DNA from 2 places in the Clostridium sediminicola genome. Region 1 is predicted to be linked to the other one. Evidence: predicted binding sites of a transcription regulator. Region 1 holds the regulator's gene; the other holds the start of a gene.
What was found. The regulator NrdR, encoded in region 1, represses ribonucleotide reductase genes. The targets are predictions, from matches to a motif close to CACNANATNTNGTG.
Positions count from the first base shown of each region.

Region 1 (5,783 bases):
TGATAATATTGAATTTTGTGAATATCTAATAAATTATTCATATAAAAAACTGTTGCTTTCAGTAATGATAATTTATTTGGTTTTTAAAAGAATTTTAAGTTATTTGCATGATAGAAAAAGTATTAAAAACTTAATATACAATGTTGAAATAATTTATAAGAAGAATAAAAAAAGTATAAATGCATTTCTTGATACTGGAAATGAATTAAGAGAGCCTGCTACAAACTTACCTGTGATAATTGTGGAGAAAGCAGTTTTTGAAGATGTATTAGAAAGTATGAATCTTACATTTAATATTCCTTATCAAATGGTTGATGGAGGATTTGGTTGTTTGAAAGGTTTTCAACCTGAATATATAAATATTCATTATGATGAGAAGATAGAAAAGAAAAAGGCAATTATAGCTTTTTGTGATTCGAAATTAAGTGACTTAGATGATTATAATGCGTTGTTATCTAGGGCTCTAATATAGTGGTGAGGTGACGGTATGAATGTTATAAATATTGTTTTAAATAAGATATTAACAAAATTTAAGCTATTTAAAAGGAAAATTTATTTTATTGGTGGTAACGATGCATTGCCGCCACCTTTAACAAAAGATGAAGAAATTGATGTAGTAAAAAGATTAATGGATGGTGACGAGAGCGTTAGAACTATACTTATTGAAAGAAATTTAAGATTAGTAGTTTATATTGCGAAAAAGTTTGAAAATTCAGGAATAGTAGTTGAAGATTTAATTTCTGTAGGAACAATTGGGCTTATAAAAGCTGTTAATACATTTGATCCTAGCAAAAACATTAAATTAGCAACATATGCATCAAGATGTATAGAAAATGAAATTTTAATGTACTTAAGAAGAAATAATAAAATTAAAGCAGAAATTTCATTTTATGAACCTTTAAATACTGATTGGGATGGTAATGAATTATTACTTTCTGATATTCTAGGGACTGAAAACGATATGGTCTATAATCTTATTGAAGATGAAGTTGATAAACAATTGCTTTTAATAGCAATGAAAAAACTCAGTGATCGAGAAAAAGAAATAGTACGGTTAAGGTTTGGACTTAATGGTAAAGATGAAAAAACTCAAAAACAAGTAGCAGATATTTTGGGTATATCACAGTCATATATATCAAGGCTTGAAAAGAGAATAATTAAACGATTAAAAAAAGAGATTAGTAAAATGATTTAATCAAATGGTATAAAAATTAGCTTTCGGGAAATAATTTAAAATGTACTACTTAAAGGGAGCTGATTTTAGTATGATGATTAACAAAGTTGAAATTTGTGGAGTTAATACATCTAAGTTACCCGTTTTAAAAGAAAAAGAAATGAAAGATTTAATGATCAGGATGAGAAGCGGTGAAATAGGTGCTAGAGAAAAATTTATTAGAGGTAATTTAAGATTAGTTTTAAGTGTAATACAAAGATTCAATAATCGAGGAGAAAATATTGATGATTTATTTCAAGTTGGTTGTATAGGCTTAATTAAAGCTATAGACAATTTTGACTTGAGTCAGAACGTTAAATTTTCTACTTATGCAGTTCCAATGATCATTGGTGAGATAAGAAGGTATCTTAGAGATAATAATTCTATAAGAGTAAGTAGATCATTGAGAGACATTGCATACAGGGCTCTACAGGTAAGAGATAGGTTAATATCAAAAAATAATAAGGAGCCAACAGTTAGTCAAATTGCAAAGGAGTTGGAAATTCCAAGAGAAGATGTAGTATTTGCTTTAGATGCAATTCAAGACCCAGTATCATTATTTGAACCAATCTACCATGATGGTGGAGATGCTATCTATGTTATGGATCAAATAAGTGACGGAAAAAATCTTGATGAAAGTTGGGTAAAGAACATATCTGTAAAAGAAGCAATGAAAAAATTAAATAGTAGAGAAAAACTTATACTTAATATGAGATTTTTCAAAGGCAGAACTCAAATGGAAGTAGCCGATGAAATAGGAATATCTCAAGCTCAAGTTTCAAGATTAGAAAAAACTGCATTAAAACATATGCGTAAATATGTTTAGAGCCGAAAGGCTCTTTTTTTTATGTTATATTTTAAGATTTCGTAATCTATTTCAATACCGAAAAACATTACATCATACTGTTTTATTGAAATAAAATATAATCTTAATAAAACAAGGAGGTTCCACATAGTATATAAGGAGGAGGAGATGGTATGTATTCAATAAACAGTGTGAAAAATATGGAAGTTATTGATATTAACTCGGGTTGTCGGTTAGGCTGTATTAGTGATTTAAAAATTGATTGTGAAAGCTATAAGGTTTTATCTATAATTATACCAATTCAGAGGAATAAGTGGTTTAATAAAAATTCTGTTCTGGAAATTCCATGGGAAAAGATTTATAAAGTTGGCATAGATGTTATCTTAGTAGAGGGAAGTGAAATTGATTTTGAAAATTCAAACTAGAAAAAAAGGATAAATAAGTGTATAATTAAACCCTAGAAGATAAAAATAAAGGACGTGAAATTATGAGGTGTCCATTTTGCGGTCATAATGAAAGTAAAGTTGTTGATTCAAGATCAACAGATAATGCGATAAGAAGACGTAGAGAATGCACTATATGTAATAAAAGATATACTACATATGAAAAGGTTGATACAATTCCATTACTTGTTGTTAAAAAAGATTCTAGTAGAGAATACTTTGATAAAAACAAAATAATTAATGGATTATTAATTGCATGTCAAAAGAGGCCTGTTTCCAGAATAGAAATTGATACTATAGCCGATGATATTGAAAAAAAACTAAGCAATTCAATGATGAATGAAGTTAATAGCAAATATATTGGTGAAATGGTTATGGCAGCTTTAAAAGAGATTGATGAAATCTCCTATGTAAGATTCGCATCTGTGTATAGGCAATTTAAAGATATCAATACATTTATACAAGAAATTAAAATTTTAATGGCAGACAAATAAAGTCCTTTTATTAGGACTTTTTCTTGTAATATGCATTATTAATAAAAATGGAGGAGCCTTATGTTTGAAAAATTTGATTGTGAGTTTTTTGATTTTAAGCATGAAAATATAGAAGTATATTTTTCAACTGCTAAAAATAATATTTCCTATAATAGAAACACAAAAGAAGGTCAAGAAAACATAGATAATTTAAAAAGTTATTTTTGTGTTAAAAATGTTGGGTATTGTAAACAAATTCATAGTAATGATGTTATAATATTTGATAACAAGATTGTTGAAGGTGATGCACTAATTACTGATAAAAAAGATATTGCTATAGGGGTTTTCACAGCAGATTGTGTACCGATAATAATATTGGATAAAAGAAAGAAAGTAGTTGCGGCAGTACATAGCGGTTGGAAAGGCACATACAAAGATATAATTATTAAAACTGTACATAATATGATTGAAAAATATCAATGTAATATAAGTGATCTTTTATTTTACATAGGACCTCATAACATGGATTGTTGCTATGAGGTTAGTGAAGAATTAATAGAAAAGTTCAAAGATAAACAATGCTTTTTTGATAAAAGTATAAATAATGGTAGATTCTTGAGTCTTCAAAAATGTATTATACTTCAATTAGAATCAATTGGGGTTCATAAGAAAAATATTTTTTCTATCAATAAGTGCACTTTCTGTAATGAAGAGTATTCCCTTCATTCATATAGAAAGCAGAGTGATAATTATGGTAGAATGTTTTCATTTGTAATAATCAGATGATTTTTTGGAAGGAGCTTAGAAATATGGCTAAAATTTTAATTGTTGATGATGAACTAAATATTCAAGAACTAATAAAATTCAATTTAATAAACCAAGGATATGAAGTTATAGTAGCAGGGGATGGTATTGAAGCTTTAAAACTAGTAAAAGCTGAAAAACCAGATTTAATATTATTAGATTTAATGTTACCAGGTATAGATGGTTATGACGTTTGCAGTCAAATCAGAAAAAACAATAGTATCTCTTCTATTCCTATAATTATGCTTACTGCAAAAGGTGAAGAATTTGATAAAATTCATGGATTAGAGTTAGGAGCAGATGACTACATTACGAAACCGTTCTCTGTTAAAGAGTTATTAGCAAGAGTTAAAGCAGTTCTTAGAAGAACAAAAACTCAAGAATTTGATGATATATATGTCTTGGGGAATTTATACATTAATTTTGAAAAACATGAAATTATGAAAAATAACAAGAAAATAGAGCTTACTCATAAAGAATTTGAACTATTAAGTGAATTTATTAAAAATAAAGGAAGAGTTTTGACTAGAGACTATTTATTAGAAAAAATTTGGGGATATGAATATATTGGAGAAACTAGAACAGTAGATGTTCATATAAGACATTTGAGAAAGAAAATAGAAGAAGATGATAAGAAGCCTAAATTTATTGAAACAATAAGAGGAATAGGATATAGATTTAACTTAGGAGAGTAAGAATGAAAAGAAAACTAATGATTTCGATAATTAGTACTATGGTTATAAGTTTAATTACTGTCACACTATTATTTGTTGCTTTAATAAATTTTAAAAATGAAGAGAATATAAAAAAAGAACTTAGAATGAATAATCAGATTATTATAAATAACTTGAAGCTGGGTTTGCATGATTTTAATAATGACTATAGTCAGTTATATAAACAGACAAATATTAGAGTAACCATTATTGATAAGTTTGGGTTTGTAATCGTTGATTCTGAAGTAAATTCTAAATATATGGAAAACCATAATAATAGGCAAGAAATTATTGATGCTAGAAAAATAGGCTATGGTTCTTCCATAAGATATAGTGAAACATTAAAAAAAAGAATGGTATACTTTACATCTCAATATGATGAGGGTATTATTATTAGAAGTTCAATGGCGGTGGATGTTATTACTGGCTTGGAAGGTCAGTATTTAAAATATTATTTATTAATATTAGTTTTTGTCTTTGTCTTGTCTTTAATTATTTCATCGAAGTTATCTTATGTTATAGTAAAGCCCATAAAAGACTTAGAAACAACTACATCTAAAATAGCTGCTGGTTATTTTGACAATAGAGCAAGTAAGTTTTCTAATGATGAAATAGGTCACTTGGCTATAACTTTCAATAAAATGGCAGATAGATTACAATTGACTATTAGAGATTCTATAGATAAAAGAGATAAATTAGAAGCAATATTGAAGAGTATGGATGGCGGAGTTATTGCAGTAGATAATGAAAAAAAAATTATTATGTTAAACCCATATGCTAGAAAGATATTCGGAATAGATGATATTGTTATTGGACTTAACATTGAGGATATAATCGAAGAGAGCATTTTGTCTCAGATATTTGATCCTGATAGTAATGTTAAAGAAATAAAGATTGATAATTTAATTGAGAAAAATTTGAAAGTAAAAACAGCAGATATTATTAGTGAAAATTTAAAAATAGGTACAGTTGCAGTTATTTACGATATTACTGATATAAGGCGATTAGAAAATATGAGATCTCAATTCGTTGCAAATGTATCTCATGAATTAAAAACTCCTTTAACGTCAATAAAAGGATTTTCTGAAACATTAAAGTATGTAGATGATAAAGAGACAAAAGATAAGTTTCTAAATATAATAAATGATGAAACTGATAGATTAACAAGGCTTATAAATGATATCTTAACTTTATCTGATATTGAGCAATATGGTACTATGAAAAATAGTATAGACTTTGAAGTAAACAAAGTAATTGATGAAGTTTATACTCTAACAAAGCCTATGGCAAAAAATAAAAAAATCCTATTAGTAAAAACTATTGAGGGTTCTC
Region 1 is NZ_BAABMF010000001.1:312,004-317,786, reverse strand. It holds gene spoIIGA (sigma-E processing peptidase SpoIIGA) at 1-472, shown strand, start outside; gene sigE (RNA polymerase sporulation sigma factor SigE) at 488-1,195, shown strand; gene sigG (RNA polymerase sporulation sigma factor SigG) at 1,266-2,039, shown strand; gene ACQ3F0_RS01435 (YlmC/YmxH family sporulation protein) at 2,192-2,443, shown strand; gene nrdR (transcriptional regulator NrdR) at 2,506-2,955, shown strand; gene pgeF (peptidoglycan editing factor PgeF) at 3,016-3,720, shown strand; gene ACQ3F0_RS01420 (response regulator transcription factor) at 3,744-4,433, shown strand; gene ACQ3F0_RS01415 (HAMP domain-containing sensor histidine kinase) at 4,436-5,783, shown strand, end outside.

Region 2 (5,783 bases), on a different contig from region 1:
TCGCCAAGAGGGAGCAATGAATCTCTAAATTGCTTTCCTAAAGGGGTTAACTCTAAGTAAGTAACTCTTCTATCATCAGTGCATTTAGTTCTAGTAAGGTATCCTTCTCTCTCCATCCTATCAATTAATCTGGCAGTAGTAGATGGTTTTATATTCATTTTTTCTGATAATTCGGATTGGTTGATTTTTTGTGATAATCCTAAGTAATACAATGCTATAAACTGAACTCTTGTAGATCCTTTTTGTACAAGTCTTTCGTTGAAGGAATTTGATAGTTTTTTAGATGAATTATTAGTTATGAATGCGATACAAGAATTAAGATCAAACATATTTTTAAAAATCTCCTTTTTATATTCATAATCATATTTTATAGGAATTCTAAATATTATACAATGGTTATTCAACAAAAAGTAATTTAGTCTAATCATCAATAGTTTTTACTAAATAACATAAATAGCAGATGAAAGTGCAGATTTGTTATCACTTAAAGTTACCTTAGCTACATAATATTGGCCAGCTTTTGAAGAAATTTTTTCTTGGAATTCAGCTATGTGTGCGTTGAATGATTTATTAAATATGACTTCACCTTTATTAGATATTATTTCTAAATTTTTTATAAGATAAGTTTTATCTTCAGCCTTAACGTATAAATCTATATCTCCTTGAGAAGATAGAGGAACAAGGCTTCCCATCCATTTATTATTAGCTAGAAATTTCAATTTTAATGATTTACTTTCAGTTGAATAAACACGTCTTTTTTTTAAGGCTTCTGCAAAGCTTTTGTATGATAATTTATCAGCAATTATTGCTGTAAGATTATCTGAATCACCCCAATTTTCTAAATGGTTATCTTGGGAGTTTAATGCACCTAGATGCCATCCTTTATCAAGCATTTTGAAATATAGGTCATAATAATCTTTGTATTTATTAGGTGGAGAACCATTTGCTACTTCTATTAAATTAATTACTTTGTCCAACTGAGAATCATAATCCATTTTTAGGATTTTTTTAGCTGGATGATTTAGTGAAATAATCATATTTGGATTTGAACTAGCCACTTCTTTTAATTTTTTTAAGTTTTTCAAGTTAGGAATTAGTTTCTCAGAGAATAGTATGTTTATATGAGATCCTAAATACCCTTTAGTTTCATACCCATAAAGAGGTAAAAACTTTGAACGTTTATTTTTGAAATTTTTACTTTCATTTTTTAACTTATTCCATCTTGTAGTTGATGAGGATTCATTAATAGTTTTTTTTAGACCGCTATAATGATCAGAGATAATCAAGAAGTCTAACTCATTTTTAGCAGCGTATTTGTAGGCTTTTGATGGAGTGCCTTTTCCGCTTGAGTAAGATGTATGACTATGAGGAATACCATAAAAATAAGAGTATTCTTGCTGCAAAGTATTTACATTAAAGCGAAAACAATATTCTTTTTTCTTACCGTTTTTATACTTGATTTTTAATTTTAGTTTATGAGAACCTTTTTTTAGCTTTTTAATAGGTGTATAGGTTAGTGAATTTTTAATTAATTGAGGAATAATCTTTTTTTTATCTAAGTAACATTTCATTTTTTTTAGACTATTCAAACTAAAGCTTCTTTCCCAGAATTGTACTTTTATATTTGGTTGTACATTATCTATTGTTTTACCATCTAAATTACAGCTAATTAAGTTACTTTCCATGTATTTCTCCTTAGATATAGAGATTTCAGATTATTGATTTTGTTAAGAGTGAATTCTCTATAATATTTTACTTTATAGTTTATAGTATTATAAAGGGTTGAAAAACGAGAATAAAATAAGCCTAATAGAGTTTAATAATCTATTGGCTTATCTCATTGGAAAGTATAAAGTTTTTGTATATATGATATTACTATTTAGCTACATCCAGTGGTAGAACCACAATCTAAACATATCATACATGTTCCATTCTTAGCCATTCTAGTGCTTGAGCATATAGAACACTTGCTATCATAAACTCTATGTCCTTTTTCTTTTTGTACTTTTAATGTTTCAGTTGAGATTTTTTTATTTTGTACTTTTTTATTTTCGGTATGCTGCTCAGGTTTTACCTGACATCTAGAAAAATCTCCTAATTCTATGTCTATTACTTTACTAATTAAATCTGATATGGATGTAACAAATTTAATGTATGGATGATCTTTTACGAAACCATAAGGTTCATATTTTTGTCCACGGAGCATGTTTGCAATGTCAGTTGGTGGAACATGATATTGTAACATAACTGAAATTGATTTGGAAAGAGAATTTAATAATCCCATTATAATTGTTCCTTCTCTATCTGTAGTTATATATATTTCAGCTATTTCTCCATTTGAGTATCTATTAACAGTTGTATAGAATTTAACATCTTCAATTTGAGCGGGATGTGTTCTACCGGTTCTTATTCCTATAACTCTCTCTCTCTCTGAATAGTGAGGTTCAGTAGTACTTTGAATAGAAGAGTGTTGTTGAGGCGCTATGTTTTTAATGTAGGCATCATCTTCTACTATATCATCTTCTTCTGTATCTTCTATTTTATCTTTAACCTCTTCATCAAAAACATCATCTGTACTAATGCTGTTATCAAAAATTTTCTCTTTGTTTTCTAAGTCAAGTTGAATATTTTTTACTTTTTCTAATAATTCATAATATGTTAAATCTTCTAAATTATCTGTGTCTGTTTGATCTAAAGATGTATTTAATGGCTGGCTTGCTTTAGAACCATCTCTATATAATGAAATTCCTTTTACACCAAGTTCCCAAGATGAGAGAACTACATTTTTAAAATCTTCTATAGTTGCTGTTGATGGTAAATTAACGGTTTTTGAAACTGCACCTGAAATTAATGGAGTTATACATGCTACTAATTTTACATGCCCCATAGGATCTATATATCTATTACCTGTTCCACATTTGTTTGCAGTATCAAATATTGGAAGATGTTCTTCTTTTAAATGAGGTGCCCCTTCGATTTTACCATCTTCGATTTTATCATATTCAAAACCATCAGTTTCAACAAGCGTTGATTTCATAATATAGGATAGGATATCTTGGATTTCTTCTTCAGTATACCCTAAATTAGTTAAAGCTAATTGAAGTACGGGATTTGCTATAGTCATGAATCCGCCACCAGAAAGCTTTTTGTATACAACATGACTAAAAAATGGTTCTATTGAAGTAGCACTACAATCCATTGCCAAAGATATTGTTCCTGTAGGGGCTACAACAGATACTTGAGCATTTCTGTAACCGTAATTATTACCAAATTCTAATGCTCTAACCCATGCTTCTTTTAATTCTGTACTCATATATGAAAGACCTGTTTCTTCAAGTAGATGATGATTCACTTCAAGAGGCTTATAACCTAAATTTTCATAAGGTGAATTAATAACTCCAGCTACTCTACAATGGTTTCTAATAACTCTAAGCATAGCTTTTTTATTTGTATCAAAGCATTTAAATGGACCAACTTCTTTTGCCATAAGTGAAGATACAAAATAAGATTGGCCTGTCATGATTCCAACTAAAGAGGCTGTTAGTGCTCTTGCTTTTTCAGAATCATAAGGAAAGCCTTTTACCATAAGTAACGATGCTAAATTTGCGATACCTAATCCAGTAGTTCTAAATAAATAAGTTTTTCTAGCAATATCTTCAGTAGGAAATTGACCCCAAATTATTGATGCTTCAAGGGCAAGCTGTATTAATCCTATCAAATGAGTGTAAGATTCAACATCAAATTCACCAGTATCTTTGTTGTAGAATTTAAATACATTAATAGATGCAAGATTGCAAGCAGTGTCATCTAAGAAAGCATATTCACCACAAGGGTTTGTTGAATTTATTCTATTGTATGGGGCATTATATTTCCCGTTCTCCCCAGAAGGGCAAGTATGCCAAGAGTTAAATATATCATCAAATTGAGGGGCAGGATCTGCACATTCCCAAGAAGATTTATTGAAAAGATTCCATAGTTCAGATACTTCAATTTCTCTGCTTACCGAACTATCTACTCGTCCTTTTAATCTCAATGTTGCTTTTGGATTATTCTCTAAGTCTTGAACTTTTTGCATAAACTTTTTTGAAAATCTTACAGAATTATTTCCATTTTGTCCTGATACAGTTTCGTATGCATCTCCCTCAAAACTAGCATCATAGCCCATTTTAGCTAAATCTCTTACTTTTTTTTCTTCTTTTGATTTCCATGAAATAAAGTTTTCAATTTCTGGATGATCAATATTCAAACAAAGCATTTTTGCTGCTCTTCTTGTTGTACCTCCAGATTTTATAGCACCAGCATTTCTATCTAGCCCTTTTAGAAAACTCATGAGTCCAGAAGAAAATCCACCTCCAGATAATTTTTCTCCAACTCCTCGAATAGTAGAAAAGTTTGTTCCAGTACCAGAACCACCTTTAAAAAGTTTAGTTTCAGTTACGTATTGCTCAGAAATAGAGTGAGGACCTAATAATTTATCTTCTATTGATAGTATAAAACAAGCAGAAGCTTGTGTTCTAGTATATGAGTCTTTACTCTCAAGAACCTTTTCTTCAATAGGATCATAGTAGAAACTACCCTGGCTATTACCTTTTATTCCATAAGAGAGGGCTAAACCTGTATTAAACCATTGAGGTGAATTTGGAGCATACATTTGGTTTAATAAACCATAAACCATTTCATCATAAAAAATAGTTTTTTCCTCATCAGTTTTAATAAGGCCTTCATTTTTTAAAGCTTCTGCCCAAAATGATATGATTCTATGAGCAACCATTTTCATGCTATTTTCATAACCCAGATCATTAGATATGCCAGTTTTTCTAAAATATTTTGATGCAATAATATCACAAGCATTTTGAGAATAGTGTTTTGGAAATTCTAAATTATTCATTTCAAACAAAGTATTTCCTGACTTGTGATCTTTAATATTTACATTTACTTTTTTCCATACAAATAAGTCATATACTGTTTTTGCAGGGTTCGATTTTAATTCTTTTGTAAAATGTCTTTTAAATAATTGACTTAATGATGTTACTCTATCCATTCGTAGTACCCTCCTAAAATGATAATACAAAACTATAACTATTATATACTTATTGATAGTAAAATACTAGCAGTATATTATATCTGAAACATAATAGCCCCTATATATTGTGGTTATATAAAAGATGTAACCTACATATAGTATTATATAAAAATAATTTAAAATTTTCAAGAATAATTTAACAACAAAAGAAATGTTTATTCGAAAGAATTTGTTGAAAAAAAGTGAAGAATGCTTGAAAATAATTTCTTGGTAGATTATTATATAAAAATGAGTAGAATAAGGGTACATAGTAAAAATATTGATAGGAGTGTTATATATAATGATAGTTAAATTTAAAGGAATATTACCTGAAATATCAAAAAACGCTTTTGTAGCTGAAAGTGCTGACATTATCGGAGATGTTCAAGTACTAGACAATGCTAATATATGGTATACAGCTGTTTTACGAGGAGATCTTGATAAAATAGTAATTGGCGAAGGAGTTAATGTTCAAGATGGAACAGTTATGCACTCAGAACATGGAAAACCTACAATTATACATGAAAATGTTACTATTGGACATAAGTGTATAATTCATTGTTGCGAAATTGAAGAAAATTGTCTTATTGGTATGGGAAGTATAGTATTAGATGGAGCTAAGATAGGTAAAAATACGATAATAGGTGCAGGTAGTCTTGTTACTCAAAACAAAGAAATTCCTGAAGGGGTTCTTTGCCTTGGTTCACCTGCTAAAGTTATT
Region 2 is NZ_BAABMF010000003.1:268,696-274,478, reverse strand. It holds gene ACQ3F0_RS08035 (MarR family winged helix-turn-helix transcriptional regulator) at 1-329, opposite strand, end outside; gene ACQ3F0_RS08030 (CehA/McbA family metallohydrolase) at 441-1,685, opposite strand; gene ACQ3F0_RS08025 (vitamin B12-dependent ribonucleotide reductase) at 1,880-5,041, opposite strand; gene ACQ3F0_RS08020 (gamma carbonic anhydrase family protein) at 5,364-5,783, shown strand, end outside.
Region 2: a site for NrdR is predicted at 5,140-5,153, ahead of ACQ3F0_RS08025 (vitamin B12-dependent ribonucleotide reductase). Genes of this name have one in related genera too.